Regions from separate parts of the Enterobacter nematophilus genome, predicted to be linked through region 2. Evidence: predicted binding sites of a transcription regulator. Region 2 holds the regulator's gene; the other holds the start of a gene.
What was found. The regulator Fur, encoded in region 2, represses iron uptake genes when iron is present. The targets are predictions, from matches to a motif close to ATAATAATGAGAACNACTATCAA.
Positions count from the first base shown of each region.

Region 1 (12,162 bases), on a different contig from region 2:
AATCTCCACCGTTGCAAACAGCAGGTTGCGCTCTTTGTCGAGATAAATGGCGTAGCGGTGCGCGCCGTGGTCTTTCAGCACCGCTTCCAGCTCTGGCCAGATAGGGTTATGGCGACGCGCGTACTCCTCGTGGGCGTCCGGGTTGACCTGCATAACAAACGCTTTACGAATCATAATGCCTCCAGATACAGCTCGCGGACCTCATCGCGGCAGGCGGCTTCGTCGCTCATCCCGCGCGTGTCGACGCCCATCGCCTGTTGCGTTACGCGTATAAATCCAGGGCCGACTGCATCGGGGTAACGCCAAAACGTTTGCCCAGCGCGATCAGCTCTTCCCGGGTGATGGTCTGCTTCATGCCGCCCATGGAATAGACCTTCACCAGCACTTCCGCGGATTTCTCGGCGGTGTCGATCAGACCGAAGGTTTCATCCAGCGTCGGTCCGCTGCCGAACACGCCGTGGAACGGCCACAGTACCAGCGAGTGTTTTTGCATGGCCGCTGCGGTGGCCTCGCCGATTTCGTCCGTACCCGGCACCATCCACGGCAGAATACCGACGCCGTCCGGGAAGACCACCAGGCATTCGGTACTGCCTTCCCAGAGCTTGCGGGTGATGTAGTCGGTGCTGTTTTCCAGCACGTAGGTCAGGGCAATCAGGTTGGTTGCGTGGCAGTGCATGATGACGCGGTCTTTACCGTGGGTAGCCTTGATGCGCTCGCAGTGAGAAAGGAAATGCGCTGGCAGTTCTGACGTCGGCACCGCCTCGTCCGTCAGCCCCCAAAGGATGTGGTAGCCCGCGCCGTCGCTGTCTACCCTCACGACGCCGAGATTGGCCTGCGGGTCGAGCTGAACGTTACGAAAGAACTTGCCGGAGCCGGTGACGATAAACGGAGTGTTCGCGAGCAGCGGCATCGGCTGACTCAGCGCAATATAGCGCGGTTTTTGATGGAAATCGGCGGCGTACGGCTCGATGTCGGCATCGTCCAGACGCAGCGTCAGGTTGCCGCCGTTGCGCTCGTCCCAGCCCTTCAGCCAGGCGTCAGAGGTGGCTTTGATCATGCCCTGGACGAACCAGGAAGTCGTGATGGTCTGCATAGTTTTCTTTTCCAGTTATCGTGGTGAGAGTTTCCCCTCACCCTAACCCTCTCCCCAGAGGGGAGAGGGGATTGTTTGCTCCCTCTCCCCTCTGGGGAGAGGGCAGGGGTGAGGGGCCAGTTACTCGCGCTTTCTCAATACGTCCTTCTCATACGCCCGCACGTTCTCCAGCCACTGGCTGCCCGCAGGCGCGTCGTTACGCTGGCAGTACATCTCCCACACCGCCTGCCACGGCAGGGATTTTTGCTCCTCCAGCAGCGCCAGGCGCGCGGTGTAGTCGCCGTTTGCTTCCAGCTGTTTCAGCGCGGCAGTCGGCTCCAGCAGAGCGCGAAGCAGCGCTTTCTTCATGTTGCGGGTGCCGATTACCCACGCCGCGATGCGGTTGATGGAGGCGTCGAAGAAGTCGAGGCCGATATGCACGCGGTCGAACAGATCGTGGCGGACGATCTCGCTGGCAATGGCCTGCGTTTCGTCATCCAGCAGCACCACGTGGTCGCTGTCCCAGCGCACCGGACGGCTGACGTGCAGCAGCAGGCGCGGCACGTAGAGCATGGCGGCGGAGATTTTGTCGGAGATCACCTCGGTCGGGTGAAAGTGGCCGGCATCCAGGCACAGGGCGGTCTGGCGGCTGGTGGCGTAACCCATGTAGAACTCGTTCGAGCCGACGGTGTAGCTTTCTGCGCCAATGCCGAACAGCTTGCTCTCCACGGCGTCAATGTGGTGCGCCGGGTCGAGTTTTTCGCTGATGGCTTCATCCAGTGCGGCCAGCAGGCGCTGGCGCGGGGCGAGGCGGTCAATCGTGATGTCCTTCATGCCGTCGGGGATCCAGATGTTCATCACTGACGGCGTGCCAAGCTGTTCACCAAAATAAGCCGAGACGCGGCGGCTGGCCTTCACGTGGTCGATCCAGAACTGACGGATTTCATCGTTGGCATGGGAGAGCGTAAAGCCGTCCGCGCTGAGCGGGTGCGAGAAGCAGGAGGGGTTGAAGTCCAGCCCCAGCCCATTGGCTTTCGCCCATTCAACCCAGTGCTTAAAGTGTTCCGGTTTAATCTCGTTACGCGCGACCGGCTCGTCGGACTCAAGATAAATGGCGTGCAGGTTCAGGCGTTTTGGCCCGGGGATGAGGCTCAGCGCCAGTTCCAGATCCGCACGCAGTTCGGTGGCATTACGCGCTTTGCCTGGGTAATTACCCGTTGCCTGAATGCCACCCGTCAGCGAGCCGCCAGGATCCTCGAACCCGGCGACGTCGTCGCCCTGCCAGCAATGCATGGAGACCGGCAGACGGTCGAGCTGGCGCAGTGCCGCTTCGACATCCACGCCGACGGCGGCGAAACGCTGTTTAGCCAGGTCCCAGGCTTGTTCAAGTTGAGTGGTCATGCACAAAGCTCCTTAGTCAGACGTTTTTGCTGAAACTGCGCCCGGTAGCGGGCAATTTCATGGCAGGGATTGGGGATGAATGTAGTCAGGCGGGTATTCGCGGTGACCACCGAACGGAATTCATCGACGTCTGAAAGTTCGTCCAGGGTCATCAGCTGAATACCAATGTTACCGAGCGTTGAGGCCTCCACCGGACCCGCCACCACGGTGATGCCGCAGGCATCGGCGCAGAGCTGGTTCAGCAGCTGGTTCTGGCAGCCGCCGCCCACGATATGCAGCTGGCTGAACGGCTTGCCGCGAAGGTTTGCCAGCTCGCTCAGCACATCCGCGTAAAGCAGGGCCAGGCTGTCAAAAATACAGCGCGCCAGCTCGGCAGGACGGGAAGGGACCGGCTGTCCGGCCTCGAAACAGGCGGACTGGATTTCGGCGCTCATATGCACCGGGTTAATAAAGCGGTCGTCGTTCGGGTTGATCAGGAACGTACAGGCCTTCAGCGTTTCGGTTTCTGCGAGAAGCGCAGGCAGGTCGAAAATATGTTGCTCTTTCAGCATCCGCTGGAGCAGCCAGAGTCCCATGATGTTCTTCAGCACGCGGTAGCGCCCTTCGGCACCGCCTTCATTAGTGATGTTCGCCGCCATCGCGGCGTCGCTGGTGTACGGCGTTTTGCTCTCAAAGCCCATCAGCGACCAGGTGCCGGAAGAGAGATAGGCCGCGTCTCTGCTGGCCAGCGGCGATGCAATCACCGCGCTGGCGGTATCGTGACTGGCGACGGCGACAACAGGGATGGCGTTCCCCTGCGGGCAAAGCCACTGCCCGATCGCATTACCCGGATGGGTCGGCGTGCCGAACCAGGAAGGCGGGGCGCCCGTCCAGGCCAACAGGTGTTCATCCCAGCTATCGGTGTTGATGTTGACCAGCTGCGTGGTGGTGGCGTTGGTATATTCCCAGTTCATGTTGCCGGTCAGCCGGTAGCTTAAGTAGTCCGGGATCAGCAGCGCATGCGCCACCTTTTTCACCAGCGCCGGCTGCTGCTCGACCAGCGCGCGCAGCTGATACAGCGTGTTAAACGGCAGAAACTGAATGCCGCTGCGGCCATAGATGTTGTCTTTGCCAAGCTGGGCGATGGCATGCTCCATCAGGCCGTCCGTGCGGCTGTCGCGGTAGGAGACGGGCAGGCCAACGCGATTGCCGTTGCGGTCCAGCAGCACGTAATCAACGCCCCAGGTATCAATGCCGATGCTGTCGATGAGGATCCCGCTATCGCAGACTTTTTTGAGCCCGGTACGGATCTCTGCCTCAAGTCCGTCAATGTCCCAGGTATTAAAACCGTCCTGTTTTTGCAGGCAGTTCGCAAAACGATGCATTTCGCGAAGCGAAAGGGTGCGCTGGGTGCAGTCCCAGGTGGCGAGCATTACGCGACCGCTGGATGCGCCTAAATCGACAGCGACACAATGGCGAAAGGTCATGGTCTAATCCTTCTGGAAATCATTAGCGCTGAGTGTAAAAAAGGGAAGAAAAGACCACCTTCTCGCCACGGACAGCCCCCATTCCGCGCTGGCAAGAAAGCAAAGATGAACGTGAGGGAGTTCACACTTTCCCGCTGAAGCGCGCCGTTCAGCCAGTGTGACGCTGACCGCAATTCCGGATCTTTCCGCCTTTTTCTTGAAAAACAGGCAGGTTTTGCGGCGTTTGCTGCCGAAAATTTAAGGTGAGTATGAGAGGCCTTATTTACTATTTTGAGAACTTTTCTCATTGGTGGGGGCCGTTATGACCGTACTGCACAGCGTGGACTTTTTTCCGGCGGGTGGTTCGCCTGTAGCGATAGAACCGCGGCTCCCGCAGGCCGCTTTCCCTGAGCATCATCATGATTTTCATGAAATTGTTATTGTTGAACATGGCACGGGCATCCACGTCTTTAACGGTCAGCCCTACACCATCAGCGGGGGCACCGTCTGCTTCGTGCGCGACCACGATCGGCATCTGTATGAGCATACCGACAACCTGTGCCTGACGAACGTGCTCTACCGGTCGCCGGACGCGTTCCAGTTTCTTGCGGGGCTTCATCAGCTACTGCCGCAGGAGAAGGAGGGGCATTATCCGTCCCACTGGCGCGTGAACCAGGCCACACTGCAGCAGGTTCGCCAGATCTTGCTCCAGATGGAGCAAAGCCAGGACGGACAGGATATGCACGCGATGGCCACGCGCGAGATGCTGTTTATGCAGCTGCTGGTGGCGTTACGCCGTAGTAACCCGGTGGAGGGGGAGAGTAGCGAAGCCCGTCTGAACCAGCTGATGATCTGGCTGGAGGAACATTTTGCCGAGGACATCTGCTGGGAAGCGCTGGCGAGTCATTTTTCGCTGTCGCTTCGCACCCTGCACCGTCAGCTTAAGCAGCAAACCGGGCAGACGCCCCAGCGCTACCTTAACCGTCTGCGCCTGATAAAAGCGCGCCACCTGCTGCGCCACAGCGATGACAGCGTCACGGACATCGCCTTTCGCTGCGGTTTCGGCGACAGTAACCACTTTTCGACGCTGTTTCGCCGGGAGTTCAGCTGGTCTCCGCGTGATATTCGCCAGGGAAAGGACACCTCACTGCAGTAACGCGAGCCCAGTCAACGTTTTGCTGTCGTAAAGCGGGTAATAATGTCAGGTTTTCGCCGTTGAGGTGGTGATGTGGCCGCGCCGTTAATTCTTCGCAAAGATGACTTTTTTGCCTCCGCTGAACAAGCCGTTGCGGTGGCGGATCGCTACCCGCAAAACGTCTTTGCTGAACATACGCACGAATTTTATGAGCTGGTGCTGGTGTGGCGCGGCAACGGTCTGCACATTCTCAACGATCGGCCTTACCGCATTACCCGGGGGGATCTGTTTTACATTCGCGCCGAAGATAAACACGCCTACGCCTCGGTCAATGACCTGGTCTTACAGAACGTTATCTACTGTCCCGATCGGCTCAAACTTAACGTTGACTGGGCCGCGTGCATCCCCGGCTTTAACGGTGCGAAAGGTTCACCGCACTGGCGCTTAAGCAGCAGTGGCATGACCGCTATTCGTCAGGCAATTTCTCTGCTTGAACAGGAGAGCGCTAAAACCGATCCGCTGGTTAACCCGATGTCAGAGATCCTCTTCGCGCAGCTGGTCATGATGCTTAAACGCTATCGCTACGCGACGGATAACCTCTCTGCCACGCAGCAGGAAACGCGACTTGATAAGCTGATTGCCACACTGGCGGCCAGCCTGAATAAAAGCTTTGTGCTGGAAAAGTTCTGCGAGCAGGAGCAGTGCAGCGAGCGTGCCCTGCGCCAGCAGTTCCGTACCCAGACGGGCATGACGGTAAATCACTATTTGCGCCAGCTGCGTATTTGCCACGCCCAGTATCTGCTCCAGCATACGGAGCTCATGGTCAGTGACGTGGCAATGCGCTGCGGCTTTGAGGACAGTAACTACTTTTCGGTGGTCTTTAACCGCGAGGTGGGGATGACGCCGGTGCAGTGGCGTCATCACAGTCGAAGGGCGGCGTAATCAGTTCGCCATACCGAGGCCTACAATGTTGGCCGCAATGATAATCACCACGCAGCCCAGGCTCAGAACGCCCACTGGTCGACGTCCGGCGTTGTTCCACTCCTTCAGTACCAGCCCAACCAGCCCGCCGCACAGCACGTAGAAGCTCATGTGCAGCATCCAGCTCATATAGTCGTATTGCGCCGGAATGCTGGCGTGCCCCCAGGCGTAGAAAAAGAACTGCAGGTACCACATCAGGCCGCCGAGCGTCGAAAGGAGTACGTTGGCGATGATGACCCGTTTTGCCAGCGAGAAGTCGGCTTTTAGCGACAAACTCTCAACTTTTGCCAGGCGAATAACGCAGAAGCCGAGGTTTACCAGCGCACCGCCGCCCATAATCACCACGTAGCTGGGCAGCGCCACGTACAGCGGGTCGACGCCCAGGGCGGCGGCGGCCTCATGCATCGGTTTTGCGGCGTTCATGGCAAACGACATGCCGGCGGAGAAGATGCCGCACATGACCGCCAGCAGCAGACCTTTTTTGAGGTTAAAGTCCTCGGCTTTAATGCCCATCTTGCGTTCTTTCAACTGGCCCGCGCGGGTCACGATCCCGACGCCGATAACCGCGACCAGCACGCCCAGCAGCGTCATTCTGCCGCCTTCGGTATTAAGCAACACGTCGAGGTTACCGTTGAGGACGGGCGTCATCAGGGTGCCGACAATTAGCGTGATGCCAATCGCGATGCCGATCCCCATCGACATGCCGAGATAACGCATGGTGAGGCCGTAGTTGATATTGCCTATGCCCCACATGGCACCAAACAGAAATACCGGCAGCAGGATGGAGGCGTTAAAGGAGGAGAAGTAGCCCCAGAAATCCGGGAGTAGCAAGGCGCTGATGGCCCAGGGAAGCAGGATCCAGGAGACCACGCCGCCAACGGACCACATTGTTTCCCACGACCACCCTTTCACCTTTTTGAACGGGGCATAGAAACAGGCTGCACTGGCTGCGCCTATCAAATGCCAGAAGATACCCATCGTAATCGCATGATTCATGTTTACGTCCTCATCGTTTTTATCGATCAATGGCTTCCCACCGACCCGATGAGTGTAAAAATTAAGCAGAATGGCCACCTTCGGGAGGCTGCCGCACTTTGGTTTTGAATGGCAATCAACGCGTTAAACGGGTGAGCTGATTCACATTTTCGCGCTTCATCAGAAAACGAATAACCTTATAAAAACTACGGCATTGATAATCATTTTCAATATCATTTAATTAACTATAATGAACCAACTGCTTACGCGGCATTAACAGCTGTGCCGCCCGACAATAATGGAGAGGATTATGAGTTATACACTGCCATCCCTGCCGTATGCCTACGACGCACTGGAACCGCATTTCGACAAGCAGACGATGGAAATCCATCACACTAAACACCACCAGACCTATGTGAACAACGCGAACGCAGCGCTGGAAAGCCTGCCAGAGTTCGCTAACCTGCCTGTTGAAGAGCTGATCACTAAACTGGACCAGCTGCCGGCAGACAAGAAAACCGTGCTGCGTAACAACGCTGGCGGTCACGCTAACCACAGCCTGTTCTGGAAAGGCCTGAAAACCGGCACCACCCTGCAGGGCGACCTGAAAGCGGCTATCGAGCGCGACTTCGGTTCCGTTGACAACTTCAAAGCGGAATTCGAAAAAGCTGCTGCAACCCGTTTCGGCTCTGGTTGGGCGTGGCTGGTTCTGAAAGGCGACAAGCTGGCGGTGGTTTCTACTGCTAACCAGGACTCCCCGCTGATGGGTGAAGCGATCTCTGGCGCATCCGGCTTCCCAATCCTGGGTCTGGACGTGTGGGAACACGCTTACTACCTGAAGTTCCAGAACCGTCGCCCTGACTACATCAAAGCGTTCTGGGATGTAGTGAACTGGGACGAAGCAGCAGCGCGTTTCGCCGCTAAAAAATAAGGTTGCATTGACGCCTGTGAGAAGCGAGTCTGATGACTCGCTTTTTTTGTATCTGAAGGAGTTGAGATGCATTACCCGGTGAATGTTTTTACAGGCAAGGTAAGGGAGTACGACGGCAGCCGCCCGAGCGCCATCGCTAAAATTCAGGTCGACGGGGAGCTGACGTTAACCGACCTCGGGCTGGCGGGTGACGAGCAGGCCGAAAAGAAAATCCACGGCGGGCCGGAGCGCGCGCTGTGCCACTATCCGCGCGAGCACTATCAGCACTGGAAAGCGGAATTCCCCGAGCAGGCGGACCTCTTCGTCGCGCCCGCGTTTGGCGAAAATCTCTCGACCGAAGGGCTGAAGGAGAAAAACGTCTTTATCGGCGATATCTACCGCTGGGGTGACGCCCTGATTCAGGTGACGCAGCCACGCTCGCCGTGCTTCAAGCTCAACTACCATTTCGGGATTCAGGATATGTCGGCCCAGCTGCAAAGCGCGGGTAAAACCGGCTGGCTGTACCGCGTGGTGCTGGCAGGACAGGTATCTGCGGATGCGCCGCTGGAGCTGGTATCGCGCCTGAGCGACGTGTCCGTTTACGACGCCTGCGCGATTGCCTGGCATATGCCGTTTGACGACGAGCAGTATCACCGCCTGCTGTCTGCGGCGGGGTTATCGACAAGCTGGACCAGAACGATGCAGAAGCGGCGCTTAAGCAACAAGATCGAAGATAATTCGCGGAGATTGTGGGGGAAATAACTTCTCCTCACCCCGGCCCGTACACCCCAAAGAGGCGGGGGTGTTTTACGTCCCCTCTCCCCTATGGGGAGAGGGTTAGGGTGAGGGGATTACGAACGCTTATACAACGGCAGCCACAGCGTTAACCGCAACCCGCCCAGCGGGCTGTCGTCGGCTTTCACCCAGCCGCGATGCTGCTGCATGGCGGTTTCTACAATCGCCAGCCCCAGCCCCGTGCCGCCAGACTCGCGGTCGCGCGCTTCGTCGGTACGGTAGAACGGACGGAAAATCTGCTCGCGGTCTTCCGGGCTGACGCCAGGGCCGTCGTCATCGACAATGACGGTAATCCCGTCTTTATCCACCGAAAACGCCACCTCAATCTTCGTGTGCGAGTAGCGCAGGGCGTTACGCACGATATTCTCCAGCGCGCTTTCCAGCGTGTTGGGGTTACCGTACAGCGGCCACGGGCCCGGCGGGAAGTTGACGGTGAACGATTTACCCATCTGCTCCGCTTCGAACGCCGCGTTGTCCAGCACCTCGTGCCACAGGTGATTGGCCTTCACCGTTTCGCTCACCAGCGCGTTTTTCTGCTGATTGCGCGACATCACCAGCAGATCGTTAATCATGCTGTCCAGACGATGGGCTTCAGTTTCAATGCGCTCCAGCTCTTTGCTTTCGCCGCTGCGGCGGCGCAGCAGGGCGGTGCCCAGCTGTAAGCGCGTGAGCGGGGTACGCAGCTCGTGCGAGATGTCTGACAGCAGGCGTTGCTGCGCGGTCATCATCCGATCCAGCGCGCTCACCATCTGGTTAAAACTGGTCCCGGCGGCCAGGAACTCCTGCGGCCCGGATTCCAGCTCTGGATGCTGTCGCAGGTTACCCTGCGCCACTTCATCGGCGGCATTTTTCAGCTTACGCGCCGGTTTTGCCAGGCTCCATGCCAGCCATAGCAGCAGCGGGGAACTGACCAGCATCGTGACAATCAGCAGCAGAAGCGGACGGTCAAACAGCAGGTTGATGAAGTCGGACTGGGAGCTGCTCGCGGGGCGAATCAGATAGAGCTGATAATTGTCTTCCCCATCACGTACCGAGAAAGGACCGACCATCTCTACCCGACCATATTTCTTCTTCTGTGGGTGATCGGCGTTATCCGCCTGGCCAATAAAGTTGCGGATGATCTGCATTTCATTGCGATCGGCTCCGATCACGCGGCCTTCGCTGGTGACCAGCAAAAGACGTTGTCCTGGCGGCGCCCACTTGTCGATAGCGCGAAACAGCCTGCGCCACCACATCAAATCGTTCGGCGGATCGTTTGCCAGCTCCGCTTCCACGTGCTGCTCGATCATCACGCCCTGACGTTGCTCGCTGTCGAGAAGCTCCGTCATCTGGCGTGAGTCGAGTTTTGGCAACATCAATACGAGCATTAAAACCAGTGCCAGCGTCAGCCAGAAGATGGCGAAGATGCGGGCGGTTAAGCTGCCTATCATGAAGCGGAAACCATCAGATAACCGCGACCACGCAGGGTTTTAAACCATGGGTGACCGTCTTTACGCTCCGGCAGCTTGCGGCGCAGGTTAGAGATGTGCATGTCGATGGCGCGGTCAAACGGCGTGAGGCGTTTGCCCAGCACTTCCTGGCTTAAATGTTCACGCGAAACGACCTGGCCGAGGTGCTGCGCCAGCAGATACAGCAGCGTGAATTCGGTGCCGGTGAGTTCCAGCGTCTGGCCGTCGAAGCTCGCTTCCTGACGGCCCGGGTTCAGGCTCAGGGAGTCCACTTCCAGCGTTGGCGAGCTGTTGTCGGTATTCTGCTGCTGCTCGCTCCAGTGGGAACGGCGCAGGATCGCGCGAATACGGGCCACCAGTTCACGGTCGTTGAACGGCTTTGGTAAATAGTCATCCGCACCCAGCTCAAGGCCGAGAACGCGGTCAAGCTCGCTGCCGCGGGCGGTCAGCATGATAACGGGGGTCTGGTGTGTCTGGCGAAGCTCTTTCAGCGTATCAATACCGTTTTTCTTCGGCATCATTACGTCGAGCAAAAGTAGATCGATGCTGTCGTCAAGGAGACTCAGCGCCTGCTCGCCATCATGGGCAACCAGGACGTTGAAACCTTCCATGTCGAGCAACTCCTTTAAAAGGGATGTGAGCTCTCGGTCATCATCAACTAACAGGATTTTATTCATTGTTTAAATACCTCCGAGGCAGAAATTACGACATCAAGGCTATCTAATCCATGACTTTACGTTGTTTTACACCCCCTGACGCATGTTTGCAGCCTGAATCGTAGACTGTCTCTCGTTGAATCGCGACACGAAAGATTTTGGGAGCAAGTGATGCGCAAAGTTACCGCTGCCGTCATGGCCTCAACGCTGGCGTTCAGTGCGTTTAGCCAGGCTGCTGTAGCTATCATCGGCGATAACGGTTCCTCGCAAGAGGGCGCAACGCACAGCAGCCAAAGCCATATGTTTGACGGCATAAGTTTAACCGAACATCAGCGTCAACAGATGCGAGATCTGATGCAGAGGGCACGACACGACCAGCCCCCTGTTAATGTTAGCGAAATGGAGACAATGCATCGCCTTGTCACCGCAGAAAATTTTGACGAAAGCGCTGTCCGCGCTCAGGCCGAAAAAATGGCACAGGAACAGGTTGCCCGCCAGGTAGAGATGGCGAAGGTCCGCAACCAGATGTTCCACCTGCTAACGCCCGAGCAGCAAGCGGTTTTGAATACCAAACATCAGCAGCGGATGGACCAGCTGCGTGAGGTTGCACGGATGCAGCGAAGCTCAGAAACAACGTTTTTCAGTAGCAATAGCAGTACCCGTAGTAACCAGTAAACCCTGTTTTCCTTGCCATAGACACCATCCCTGTCTTCCCCCACATGATGTGGGGGTTTTTTTTGCCCCGCATTCTGATTTGTTAACCGATTATTCATCCTTTGCCTCCCCATGCTTCCGTTATACTAGCGGCATGACATGACAGGAGCGTTTATGAATCAATCCTATGGAAGGCTGGTAAGCCGGGCCGCCATTGCGGCGACCGTCATGGCCTCTGGCCTGCTGCTGATCAAAATCTTTGCCTGGTGGTATACCGGCTCGGTCAGTATTCTGGCGGCGCTGGTGGATTCACTGGTAGATATCGCCGCCTCGCTGACCAACCTTCTGGTGGTGCGCTACTCGCTGCAGCCGGCGGATGAAGAGCACACGTTTGGGCACGGCAAAGCGGAGTCGCTGGCCGCGCTGGCGCAAAGTATGTTCATTTCTGGCTCCGCGCTGTTCCTGTTTTTGACCGGTATTCAGCATCTGGTTTCGCCTTCACCGATGAACAATCCCGGGGTCGGCGTGGTCGTCACGGTAATTGCACTTATGAGCACACTTGTTCTGGTAACGTTCCAGCGCTGGGTCGTTCGCAAAACGCAAAGTCAGGCCGTACGGGCGGATATGCTTCATTATCAATCTGATGTTATGATGAATGGGGCTATTCTTATTGCGCTCGGTCTGGCCTGG
Region 1 is NZ_JAPKNE010000011.1:25,247-37,408, reverse strand. Features, by position in the region: gene rhaM (L-rhamnose mutarotase) at 1-174, opposite strand, end outside; gene rhaD (rhamnulose-1-phosphate aldolase) at 263-1,093, opposite strand; gene rhaA (L-rhamnose isomerase) at 1,214-2,473, opposite strand; gene rhaB (rhamnulokinase) at 2,470-3,939, opposite strand; gene rhaS (HTH-type transcriptional activator RhaS) at 4,241-5,074, shown strand; gene rhaR (HTH-type transcriptional activator RhaR) at 5,147-5,995, shown strand; gene rhaT (L-rhamnose/proton symporter RhaT) at 5,996-7,030, opposite strand; gene sodA (superoxide dismutase [Mn]) at 7,320-7,940, shown strand; gene yiiM (6-hydroxyaminopurine reductase) at 8,007-8,681, shown strand; gene cpxA (envelope stress sensor histidine kinase CpxA) at 8,771-10,144, opposite strand; gene cpxR (envelope stress response regulator transcription factor CpxR) at 10,141-10,839, opposite strand; gene cpxP (cell-envelope stress modulator CpxP) at 10,990-11,493, shown strand; gene fieF (CDF family cation-efflux transporter FieF) at 11,647-12,162, shown strand, end outside.
Region 1: the regulator Fur is predicted to act here: its motif matches at 7,224-7,246, upstream of sodA (superoxide dismutase [Mn]).

Region 2 (12,162 bases):
GTCACGGATATTGCCAGCGGTATTCTGGAAGAAATAGAAGCCACCGGTTTTGGCATTCCCGTATTTGTCGCGACGCACAAAGAAGAGATCATCCCGGCAGACTATTTATCACGTATTCACGGCGTATTTGAACATTCGGACACCAGCAACGACTTTTACGGACGTCAGCTGGAAGCGGCCGCGCAGAAGTATGAAACCCTGCTGCGCCCGCCGTTTTTCCGGGCCCTCGTCGACTACGTAAACCAGGGCAACACCGCGTTTGACTGCCCCGGGCATCAGGGCGGGCAGTTTTTCCGCCGTCATCCTGCCGGCAATCAGTTTGTCGATTTCTTTGGCGAAACGCTTTTCCGCTCCGACCTGTGCAACGCCGACGTGGCGATGGGGGATCTGCTGATCCACGAAGGCGCACCGTGCATTGCCCAGCAGCATGCGGCAAAAGTCTTTAATGCCGATAAGACCTACTTCGTGCTGAACGGTACCTCGTCATCCAACAAAGTGGTGCTTAATGCCCTGCTTACCCCTGGCGACCTGGTGCTGTTTGACCGTAATAACCACAAATCTAACCACCACGGCGCGCTGTTGCAGGCTGGGGCAACCCCGGTCTATCTGGAAACCGCGCGCAACCCGTACGGCTTTATCGGCGGTATTGACGCGCACTGCTTTGAAGAAAGTTATCTGCGCGAGCTGGTCGCCGAGGTGGCGCCGGACCGCGCGCGCGATGCGCGTCCGTTCCGTCTGGCGGTGATCCAGCTGGGCACCTACGACGGCACCATCTATAACGCCCGTCAGGTGGTGGATAAGATTGGGCATCTCTGTGATTACATCCTGTTTGACTCGGCCTGGGTGGGCTACGAGCAGTTTATCCCGATGATGGCCGACTGCTCGCCGCTGCTGCTGGAGCTGAACGAAAACGATCCGGGGATTCTGGTCACCCAGTCCGTGCATAAACAGCAGGCCGGTTTCTCCCAGACCTCGCAGATCCACAAGAAGGACAGCCATATCAAAGGCCAGCAGCGCTATGTCCCACATAAGCGGCTCAACAATGCCTTTATGATGCACGCCTCCACCAGCCCGTTTTATCCGCTGTTCGCCGCGCTGGACATTAACGCCCGCATGCATGAGGGGCAAAGCGGCCGCAACATGTGGATGGACTGCGTGGTGACGGGCATCGAGGCGCGCAAGCTGATCCTGGAGAACTGCCGGTTTATTCGTCCGTTCGTGCCGGAGACGGTGGATGGCCGCGCGTGGGAAAGCTGGGACACGGCAGAGATTGCGACCGATCTGCGCTTCTTCCATTTCGTACCGGGTGAACGCTGGCACGCCTTTGAAGGTTACGCTGAGCACCAGTACTTTATCGACCCGTGCAAGCTGCTGCTGACCACGCCGGGCATTAACGCCCATACCGGCGAATATGACGACTTCGGCGTGCCCGCCACCATTCTCGCCAACTTCCTGCGTGAAAACGGCATCGTGCCGGAAAAATGCGACCTCAATTCGATCCTGTTCCTGCTCACCCCTGCGGAGGATATGGGCAAGCTGCAGCAGCTGGTCGCCCAGCTGGTGCGCTTCGAAAAACTGCTCGAGAGCGATGTTCCGCTGAAAGACGTCCTGCCTTCTCTCTATAAACAGCATCCGGAACGTTACGCGGGCTACACCCTGCGCCAGATCTGCCAGGAGATGCACGATCTGTACGCCCGCCACAACGTAAAGCAGCTGCAAAAAGAGATGTTCCGCAAGTCTCACTTCCCGCGCGTAATGATGAACCCGCAAGAGGCGAACTACGCCTACCTGCGCGGTGAGGTCGAGCTGGTCTCCCTGCGCGACGCGGAAGGCCGCATCGCCGCCGAAGGCGCGCTCCCTTACCCACCGGGGGTGCTGTGCGTGGTCCCAGGGGAAGTCTGGGGCGGTTCCGTGCTGCGCTACTTTGCCGCGCTGGAAGAAGGCATCAACCTGCTGCCGGGCTTCGCGCCGGAGCTGCAGGGCGTGTACGTCGAGGAGTGTGACGGTCGCAAACAGGTTCGCTGCTACGTCATCAAACAACCCGCCGCTCAGCCATCGCTGCTGAAAGGAGAAAAATTATGAGCAAGTCCAATAAGATGGGCGTGGTGCAGCTGACTATCCTCACCATGGTCAACATGATGGGATCCGGGATTATTATGCTGCCCACCAAGCTTGCCGAGGTTGGAACCATCTCTATCATCTCCTGGCTGGTGACGGCTGTCGGATCGATGGCGCTGGCATGGGCGTTTGCCAAGTGCGGAATGTTCAGCCGCAAATCAGGCGGCATGGGCGGCTATGCCGAGTACGCCTTCGGCAAGTCCGGCAACTTTATGGCGAACTACACCTACGGCGTGTCGCTGCTGATCGCCAACGTGGCGATTGCCATTTCCGCCGTAGGTTACGGCACGGAGCTGTTTGGCGCGACGCTCAGCCCGGTGCAAATTGGGCTGGCGACTATCGGGGTGCTGTGGATCTGCACCGTGGCGAACTTTGGCGGCGCGCGCATCACCGGGCAGCTCTCCAGCATCACCGTCTGGGGCGTGATTATTCCGGTTGTCGGCCTGTGCATCATCGGCTGGTTCTGGTTTAGCCCGACGCTGTACGCCAACTCCTGGAACCCGCACCACGTGCCGTTCTTTACCGCAGTGGGCTCGTCTATCGCCATGACGCTCTGGGCTTTTCTGGGCCTGGAATCCGCCTGCGCGAACGCGGAAGTGGTGGAAAACCCGGAGAAGAACGTGCCGATTGCGGTCCTCGGCGGGACGCTGGGCGCGGCGGTGATCTATATCGTTTCAACCAACGTGATTGCGGGCATCGTGCCAAACATGGATCTGGCTAACTCCACGGCACCGTTCGGACTGGCCTTTGCGCAGATGTTTACGCCGGAAGTCGGGAAAGTGATTATGGGGCTGATGGTGATGTCCTGCTGCGGCTCGCTGCTTGGCTGGCAGTTCACCATTGCACAGGTGTTTAAATCCTCGGCTGACGAAGGCTATTTCCCGAAAATCTTCTCCCGCGTGACCAAAGCGGATGCGCCGGTGCAGGGTATGCTGGCAATTGTTATCTTCCAGAGCGGATTGTCGCTGATGACCATCAGCCCGTCGCTGAACAGCCAGTTCAACGTGCTGGTCAACCTGGCGGTGGTGACGAACATCATTCCGTATATTCTGTCGATGGCGGCGCTGGTGATCATTCAGAAGGTGGCGAAGGTGGATCCGCACAAAGCACGAGTCGCGAATATCGTGGCGCTGGTTGGGGCGATATACAGCTTCTATGCGCTCTACTCATCCGGCCAGGAGGCGATGCTGTACGGCGCAATGGTGACCTTTATGGGCTGGACGCTGTACGGTCTGGTGTCGCCGAGATTTGAATTGAAGAATAAGCATAGCTAGGTAAAAGCAAGACGGCAGCCCTTGGGCTGCCGTCTTTATTGTTTTCTCCCTCTCCCTGTGAGAGAGGGCCAGGTGAGGGCATCAGCCCGCACCAGAACGCTACTTATGCGTTTTTCAGCACTTCGCTGACAATCTCTACCGCTTCTTTCTCAATCTGCTGACGGTGCTCAGCGCCAAGGAAGCTTTCGCAATAGATCTTGTAGGCATCTTCCGTACCGGACGGACGCGCGGCGAACCAGCCGTTTTCGGTCATCACTTTCAGACCACCGATAGACGCACCGTTACCCGGTGCCGCCGTCAGACGCGCGGTGATCGGATCGCCTGCCAGGGTGCTTGCGCTGACCATCTCCGGGGAGAGTTTGGACAGGGCAGCTTTCTGCGCAGAGGTCGCGCCAGCCTGGATACGGTTATAGCTTGGTGCACCAAAGCGTGCCGCCAGCTCGTTGTAGTGTTCCTGCGGGTTCTTGCCGGTAACAGCGGTAATCTCCGCCGCCAGCAGGCACATGATGATGCCGTCTTTATCGGTCGACCACGGGGTGCCGTCGAAACGCAGGAAGGACGCGCCCGCGCTCTCTTCGCCGCCGAAGCCAAAGCTGCCGTCGTGCAGACCGTCAACGAACCACTTGAAGCCCACCGGCACTTCCACCAGCTTGCGGCCCAGCGCGTCCACCACGCGGTCGATCATCGCAGAAGAGACCAGTGTTTTACCGACAGCCACCTCTTTGCCCCACTGCGGACGGTGCTGGAACAGGTAGTTGATCGCAACAGCCAGATAGTGGTTTGGGTTCATTAGCCCCGCAGGGGTGACGATGCCGTGACGGTCATAGTCCGGGTCGTTAGCAAACGCCAGGTCGAATTTATCGCGCAGCGCCAGCAGGCCCGCCATCGCGCACTCGGAGGAGCAGTCCATACGGATCGCGCCGTCTTTGTCCAGGTGCATAAAGCGGAAGGTCTGATCGACGTGATCGTTCACGATGGTCAGATCCAGCTTGTAGTGCTCGGCGATGCGCTTCCAGTACTCAATACCGGAGCCGCCCAGCGGATCCACGCCCAGCTTCAGGCCGGCTTTCTGAATCGCCGCCATGTCGACGATATCAGCCAGCCCTTCCACGAACGGCTGAACCAGATCCTGCTCTTTCACGTGGCCGGAGGCCATCGCCTCATCAAGAGAAATACGTTTAACGCCTTTCAGGCCGTCTGCCAGCAGCGCGTTTGCGCGATCTTCCACCACTTTGGTGACGTTAGTGTCAGCCGGGCCGCCGTTAGGTGGGTTGTATTTGATACCACCGTCTTCCGGCGGGTTGTGGGATGGCGTAATGACGATACCGTCAGCCTGCGCGCCACCTTTTTTGTTGTGCACAAGGATCGCGTTTGATACCGCCGGTGTTGGAGTAAACCCATTGTTCTCCTGAACAATCACGTCCACACCGTTCGCCGCCAGCACTTCCAGCACGGAAATGAACGCCGGTTCAGACAGCGCATGGGTATCTTTGCCCACGTAGCACGGACCGGTAACGCCGTTTTTAGCGCGCTCTTCCGCAATGGCCTGAGCAATGGCCAGAATGTGCGGTTCGTTAAAGCTGTGGCGCGCCGCGCTGCCGCGGTGACCAGATGTACCAAACTTCACTGCGTGTTCTGCGTTGCCCACGACCGGTTTCAGCACGTAATACTGCGCGGTCAGCTGAGCGACGTTAATCAAATCGCTTTGTTGTGCAGGTTGGCCTGCACGGCTGTGATTTGCCATTACCGGGTCCTTATGATGCAAGGGTTAAATTGTACCGCAAACCTTTTCAATCAATTCCGCCGGGAACTGCATGGACTGCATGATGTGTTCAATCATGCTGCACTTGCGGCCCGTATTGGTATTGGTGATCACCCAGTACGGGGTGCCAGGGACATGTTTAGGTTTGGTTTGATTGCCATTTTGCAGCAGCGTCTGCTCGTCACCCGCGAAATAGACGCGGGTACGGCCGTGCAGCGACTCGGTCGCTTCAGCAAACGCTTTGTTATCCAGAGAGTAAAGTGTAGACAGCACCAGCATAAAACGGTTGACCGCCTTTTTCTGCTCCGCATATTCGTCGGACAGCAGCAGCTCGCGCATCGCGCGCACTTTATCTTTTACCGGCGTCACGGCAGGTTTTGCTTGTGCAGCAACGCTCGGCTGAGACACGACATCTTTGGTAACTGGGGTGGCAGGCTGTGAAGCGGCGGAAATTTTAAGCATGCGCCGTAAAATGTCGGACGCGCTCTCCCCGATATGCCGCGTCTGGCTGGCAATATACTGATAGAGTTCGTCATCAACTTCGATTGTTTTCATCTTAATCCAGTGCGATATCTTATCTGAATACAAGTCATTGGGATTATAAGGTCAAATCCCAACAGCGGATAGCGTCAAACCAGGTTGGCGGCAAAAGTCAGATTAAACTGGAACCTTGCAGCCGGGCGGCAGAATGGTCAACATGATACCCTAACCTGACATACGTAAAAAAAGAACTTTGCCATGAAATTGAATACCCGAGCGCAAACTGCACAATCGCCGAACAATAATTCCCCCATCGTGCTGGTTCATGGGCTTTTTGGCAGCCTGGATAACCTCGGCGTGCTGGCCCGCGATTTGGTTACCGATCGCGATATTTTGCAGGTCGATATGCGCAACCACGGGCTTTCCGGCCGCTCAGACGAAATGACCTATTCGGCAATGGCGCAGGATCTGCTGGATACGCTGGACGCGCACAACCTGCAAAAGGTGACCCTCATAGGGCATTCAATGGGCGGTAAAGCGGTTATGGCGCTCACCGCGCTGGCACCAGAGCGAATTTCCGGGCTTGTCGTGATTGACGTTGCGCCCGTGAACTACGACGTTCGCCGTCACGATGAGATTTTCGCGGCGATCAATGCGGTAACCGAAGCTGGCGTTTCCACACGTCAGCAGGCGGCAGCGGTTATGCGTGAGCATCTTGATGAAGAAGGCGTGGTGCAGTTCCTTTTGAAATCGTTTGTTGACGGGCAATGGCGTTTTAACGTGCCGGTGCTGTGGGACCAGTACAACAACATCGTGGGCTGGGAAACCGTCCCCGCCTGGCCGCACCCCACCCTCTTTATTCGCGGCGGTAACTCTCCTTATATTACCGACGCGTACCGCGACACGCTGCTTACACAATTCCCGCAGGCCCGCGCCCACGTGATTGCCGGTGCCGGGCACTGGGTGCATGCGGAAAAACCGGATGCTGTACTGCGCGCAATCCGCCGCTACCTCGCTGATACTGCAAATTGATTAAAAAGAGAGCGACTGGAAGGCTGCGGGCTTCCAGTCGTTGGCGTGCCGTTTTTGGTGATGTATGATGGCGCGCTTATCGCCCGGGCTTTAGCAGGGCGGCGTGTTTCCCCCGAAGTCTCATAATCATGGCCAAAGAACAAACGGACCGTACGACACTAGATCTGTTCGCGAATGAGCGTCGACCGGGACGACCGAAAACGAATCCGCTTTCGCGCGATGAACAGCTGCGTATCAATAAACGCAATCAGCTTAAACGCGATAAAAATCGTGGGCTTAAGCGTGTCGAACTGAAGCTCAACGCCGACGCTGTCGATGCGCTTAACGAACTGGCAGAGGCGCGTCATATCAGCCGCAGCGAGCTTATTGAAGAGATGCTCATCGCCCAGCTTGAGACGCTACGCAGCCAGGCATAAGTCTGAAAAACCCCTTTATCGCCCTTTTCATGTAGCACAGAGTGCAGTCCTGCGCGATAGCGGTTTCCGCAGGGTTGCCAGTTCTGCTATTATTGCCCTTATCCGTGGCCGAATTGCGCCACCATACCATTAAGTTTCAAGAGGTTATTTTACTCATGGCAATCATCGGCATTTTCTTCGGCAGTGATACCGGCAATACCGAAAATATCGCAAAAAACATTCAGAAACAGCTCGGTAAAGACGTTGCTGATGTGCATGACATCGCCAAGAGCAGCAAAGAAGATCTCGAGGGCTATGACATTCTGCTGCTGGGTATTCCAACCTGGTACTACGGTGAAGCCCAGTGCGACTGGGACGATTTCTTCCCGACGCTGGAAGAGGTGGACTTCAACGGCAAGCTGGTCGCACTGTTTGGCTGTGGCGATCAGGAAGACTATGCCGAGTACTTCTGTGATGCGCTGGGGACGATTCGCGACATCATTGAGCCTAATGGCGCGGTTATTGTTGGCCACTGGCCGACTGCCGGTTATCACTTCGAAGCCTCTAAAGGCCTGGCCGATGACGATCATTTTGTCGGACTTGCCATTGACGAAGACCGTCAGCCAGAACTGACGGCAGAGCGCGTAGAGAAGTGGGTTAAGCAGATCCGCGAAGAACTGCACCTGGACGCTATTCTCAACGCCTGATTTTTATACGGCGCAACGCAGGTTGCGCCCGTTTTCCAGGTAAAACCGATTAAATTAATTGCTACAAACTTTTAACTTTTTCGCACAGACCTGTACAATGTCTCCCTGGCAAAATGTGGTTTCCATTGAGCAAGTTTGTTGGTGATACCACGTTTTTATAAGCATACTTTGCCTGAGACTTGCAGTTTTCATTTAGGCATGGCAGTTCTATAATGAGACGCATTATCCCGGGTGCATTTTCTGTCACTTCCTATAGAAGTGAATCGTTTAGCAACAGGACAGATTCCGCATGACTGACAACAATACCGCATTAAAGAAGGCTGGCCTGAAAGTAACGCTTCCTCGGTTAAAAATCCTGGAAGTGCTTCAGGGTCCAGACAATCACCATGTCAGTGCGGAAGACCTTTATAAACGTCTTATCGACATGGGTGAAGAGATTGGGCTGGCCACCGTATATCGCGTGCTGAACCAGTTTGATGACGCGGGCATTGTTACCCGTCATAATTTCGAAGGCGGTAAATCTGTATTCGAACTGACCCAGCAGCATCACCACGATCACCTGATCTGCCTCGACTGCGGCAAGGTCATTGAATTTAGCGATGATTCCATCGAAGCGCGTCAGCGTGAAATCGCAGCTCGTCATGGCATTCGCCTGACCAACCACAGCCTGTACCTTTACGGTCACTGCGCTGAAGGTGATTGCCGCGAGAATGAACACGCTCACGACACAAAATAAGTTAGCGTTCATACTCTGAGCCAGCCGCAAGGTTGGCTTTTTTTTGCATTAAAAAAGCCCGGTAAGCAAAGTGCCACCGGGCTTAAAGCAGCTTATTTGTTGTTATTGCGTATCTCGTCCCAGATCTTATCGCAACGCTTCGCCACTTCCTGATCGTTACCGGTTTTACGCGCCTGGATACAGGCCTGATAATCCATCACGCGAACATTCTCCTGCGTTGCGAACGCCTCATGCGCTTTATCTTTCTTCAGCACATTTAGCACGCTCTGGCAGGCTTCAATTTTCTCAGGCGAACCTTCCGCGGTATTAATACAGGCGCTATACGCTTCCTTCAGACGTGTGTCCTCTTTCGGCGCCTGAGTCTGAACACACGCCACCAGCCCTGATGCCATCAGCGCGACGATTACGATTTTTTTCATCATGTGCAGTCTCCAGACCGGCGGGACTCAGCCCGCCGGTGTGCTCATCAGAAGATGGTGAATGGGGCGATAACCATGAATTTGACGTCACGTTCATCCTGGAAGATGTTGCCGTAACCGCCCGCATAGCTTGGGATATCGGAGTGGTTGTCATACTGGGTGAAGTGCAGCTTGAACATCGTGCCCTTCGCGCGGCCATCCTGCAGGGTGTAGATAGCATCCAGGCTGTAGGAGGACTCCTTCAGGCGATAGTTTGGATCGTAGTACGCATCCGGCGTCGCCATATCAGCAGGTTTTGCATCCCAGGCATAAGCGTAAGAAGCGCCCACCGCCCAGCCCGGCAGGTTCCAGTTTTTCAGGTCATACATGGCACCGAAGAAGACCGCTTTCTCGCCGTCGGCGTTGAAGTCGGAGCGGTTATCCCACCAGATATCCAGACGACCGTTGGATGAGGCATAGGTCGGCGTCATACGCTGCAGGAAGTAGCCCTGCTGCCCTTCCGCCTTCACCCACGTTCCTTCCAGACGCAAATCAACCTGGCCTACTTTGTAGCCGAAGGTCAGCGCCTGCAGCCACGCGGTGCCGTTATAAATGTCATTTACGCTGCCATCGCTGACCTTATCGCGCGTACCGTAGAACTGGTAGCTGGTGCTCAGCGGGCTACCGGCGATATCAAATTTGTAGCTGGCTTTAGCAAAATACTGATCGATATAGCCTTCCGCCTGACCAAACGCGGCTTCCAGAACCAGATCGTTTTTAAAGTCGTACTTCGCGCCCAGGGAGTGGAGGTAATCGACTTTGGTTTTCTTATCGTTCTGGTAGAACTTGTCCATCTCAATGTGCCACGGCGCTTTGTACTCGTTGGTCCACATATAGGAGAAGCTCAACGCACCTGCATCACCGTAGTCAAAGTTAGCCCCGGCTTCTGCCCCCTGATAGGTACCAGGCATAAAGCTCCAGTGCGGCGCTAACAGCGTCTGACCGGTTGGCTGAATATACCCCCCGCGCGCCCACACCGGGCCGTATTTAAATTTCGCTGCGGCCTTATAAAGGCTGATACCGCTTTTATCTCCGGACCAGTCTTCGTCATAGGCTTTATTGCTGGAGGAGAAGGCAATTTCGTTCGGGTGGCCGCTGTCGCCGTTTTCCGCCATTTCAATTGCGGTGAATGCGGCAATATCCAGGCCGAACATATCGGCGGCGTAGCCTGACTGGAAGTCCAGGTTGGCGTTCCATGTGGAGTGAGAGAGGTTGGTTTTGTATTTATCTTCTGTGACATCTTTACGGTCACGTTCACGCTGCCAGTAATAAATACCGCCAGTGAGGGTAGAATCTTCGATGAAACCTGCTGCTTTCGCCTCTGGTGTCACCACCAGGCCCGACATTGCTGTCACACCGGCAATAGCCAGCGCCAGCGCACTACGTTTGCCACTGAACGTACGCATAGATTATTCCTCTTTGACGAATTAAAGCGCCTTAAACGGCGAAAATAGAAAAGACCAAAAGGTCAGGGGTAGTTATAAATACCCTCGAATTAACTACCGTCTTTAGGTTATTTTTCGCGACGCGAATTATCAATGCTTTTCGGTGGGCAAAAGTCAGGATTATGACGAAGTGCACATAATTGGTAGTGCTTTGTAACATTTAACCGGAAGCGAGGTATGGCGGGGGTAAAACAGGCAATTTCTGCGAATGATATCATTAAAAAAGCCGTATTTTCCTTTATTCGCCATTTCATATAACAGACAAACTTTTTTTAGAAAAATAAGTAGCACCACATTGACCTAAATTTTTAGCTGGTCTAATTTGGGGCCTACTTTAACGACATGATCATTAAATAAAAAAACGCCGCTATAAGCGGCGTTTGTTTCTCATTGACCAGTGCAGCGTTATTATTCGCCGATCTTCGTCCAGGTATCACGCAGACCTACGGTACGGTTAAATACCGGCTTTTCCGCCGTGCTGTAACGGCTGTCCAGGCAGAAGTAACCTTCACGCTCGAACTGGAACGCTTTGCCCGCTTCAGCGGCTTTCAGCGATGGCTCCGCATAACCCTGCTTGATCACCAAAGATTCCGGGTTGATCGTCGCCAGGAAGTCTTCAGCCGCACCCGGGTTAGGCACGCTAAACAGACGATCGTACAGACGAATTTCTACCGGCAGCGCGTGGGAAGCGCTCACCCAATGGATCACGCCTTTCACCTTGCGGCCATCTGCCGGATCTTTGCTCAGCGTCTCTGCGTCGTACGAACAGAAGATGGTGGTGATGTTACCTTCTGCATCTTTCTCTACGCGCTCGGCTTTGATGACGTAGGCGTTACGCAGACGAACTTCTTTACCCAACACCAGACGCTTGTACTGCTTATTGGCTTCTTCACGGAAGTCAGCACGGTCGATCCAGATTTCACCGCTGAACGGCACGTCGCGGCTTCCCATTTCCGGTTTGTTCGGATGGTTAGGCATGGAGACCAGCTCGCTTCCACCCTGCGGGTAGTTTTCGATAACCAGCTTCACCGGATCGATAACGGCCATTGCACGCGGGGCGTTTTCGTTGAGATCTTCACGAATGCAGGATTCCAGAGACGCCATTTCGATGGTGTTGTCCTGCTTGGTCACGCCGATGCGTTTGCAGAACTCGCGAATAGAGGCGGCAGTGTAACCACGACGGCGCAGACCAGAGATGGTTGGCATCCGCGGATCGTCCCAGCCTTCAACGTGCTTGTCGGTCACCAGCAGGTTCAGCTTACGCTTGGACATCACGGTGTATTCCAGGTTCAGACGAGAGAACTCGTACTGACGCGGGTGCACAGGAATGGTGATGTTATCCAGCACCCAGTCGTACAGACGACGGTTGTCCTGGAACTCCAGCGTACACAGCGAGTGCGTAATGCCTTCCAGCGCATCGCTGATGCAGTGGGTGAAGTCGTACATCGGGTAGATGCACCACTTGTTGCCGGTCTGGTGGTGTTCTGCGAACTTAATGCGGTACAGCACCGGATCGCGCATCACGATAAACGGCGATGCCATGTCGATTTTGGCACGCAGGCACGCTTTGCCTTCTTCGAAGCCACCGGCACGCATTTTTTCAAACAGCGCCAGGTTCTCTTCCACGCTGCGGTCGCGGAACGGGCTATTTTTACCCGGCGCGGTCAGCGTACCGCGATACTCGCGGATTTCGTCAGCAGACAGTTCGTCGACGTATGCCAGGCCTTTGCCGATCAGCTCCACCGCGTAGGCATA
Region 2 is NZ_JAPKNE010000001.1:1,241,137-1,253,298, forward strand. Features, by position in the region: gene speF (ornithine decarboxylase SpeF) at 1-2,082, shown strand, start outside; gene potE (putrescine-ornithine antiporter) at 2,079-3,392, shown strand; gene pgm (phosphoglucomutase (alpha-D-glucose-1,6-bisphosphate-dependent)) at 3,496-5,136, opposite strand; gene seqA (replication initiation negative regulator SeqA) at 5,161-5,709, opposite strand; gene ybfF (esterase) at 5,893-6,666, shown strand; gene ybfE (LexA regulated protein) at 6,795-7,082, shown strand; gene fldA (flavodoxin FldA) at 7,238-7,768, shown strand; gene fur (ferric iron uptake transcriptional regulator) at 8,058-8,504, shown strand; gene chiQ (ChiQ/YbfN family lipoprotein) at 8,597-8,923, opposite strand; gene chiP (chitoporin ChiP) at 8,971-10,368, opposite strand; gene glnS (glutamine--tRNA ligase) at 10,816-12,162, opposite strand, start outside.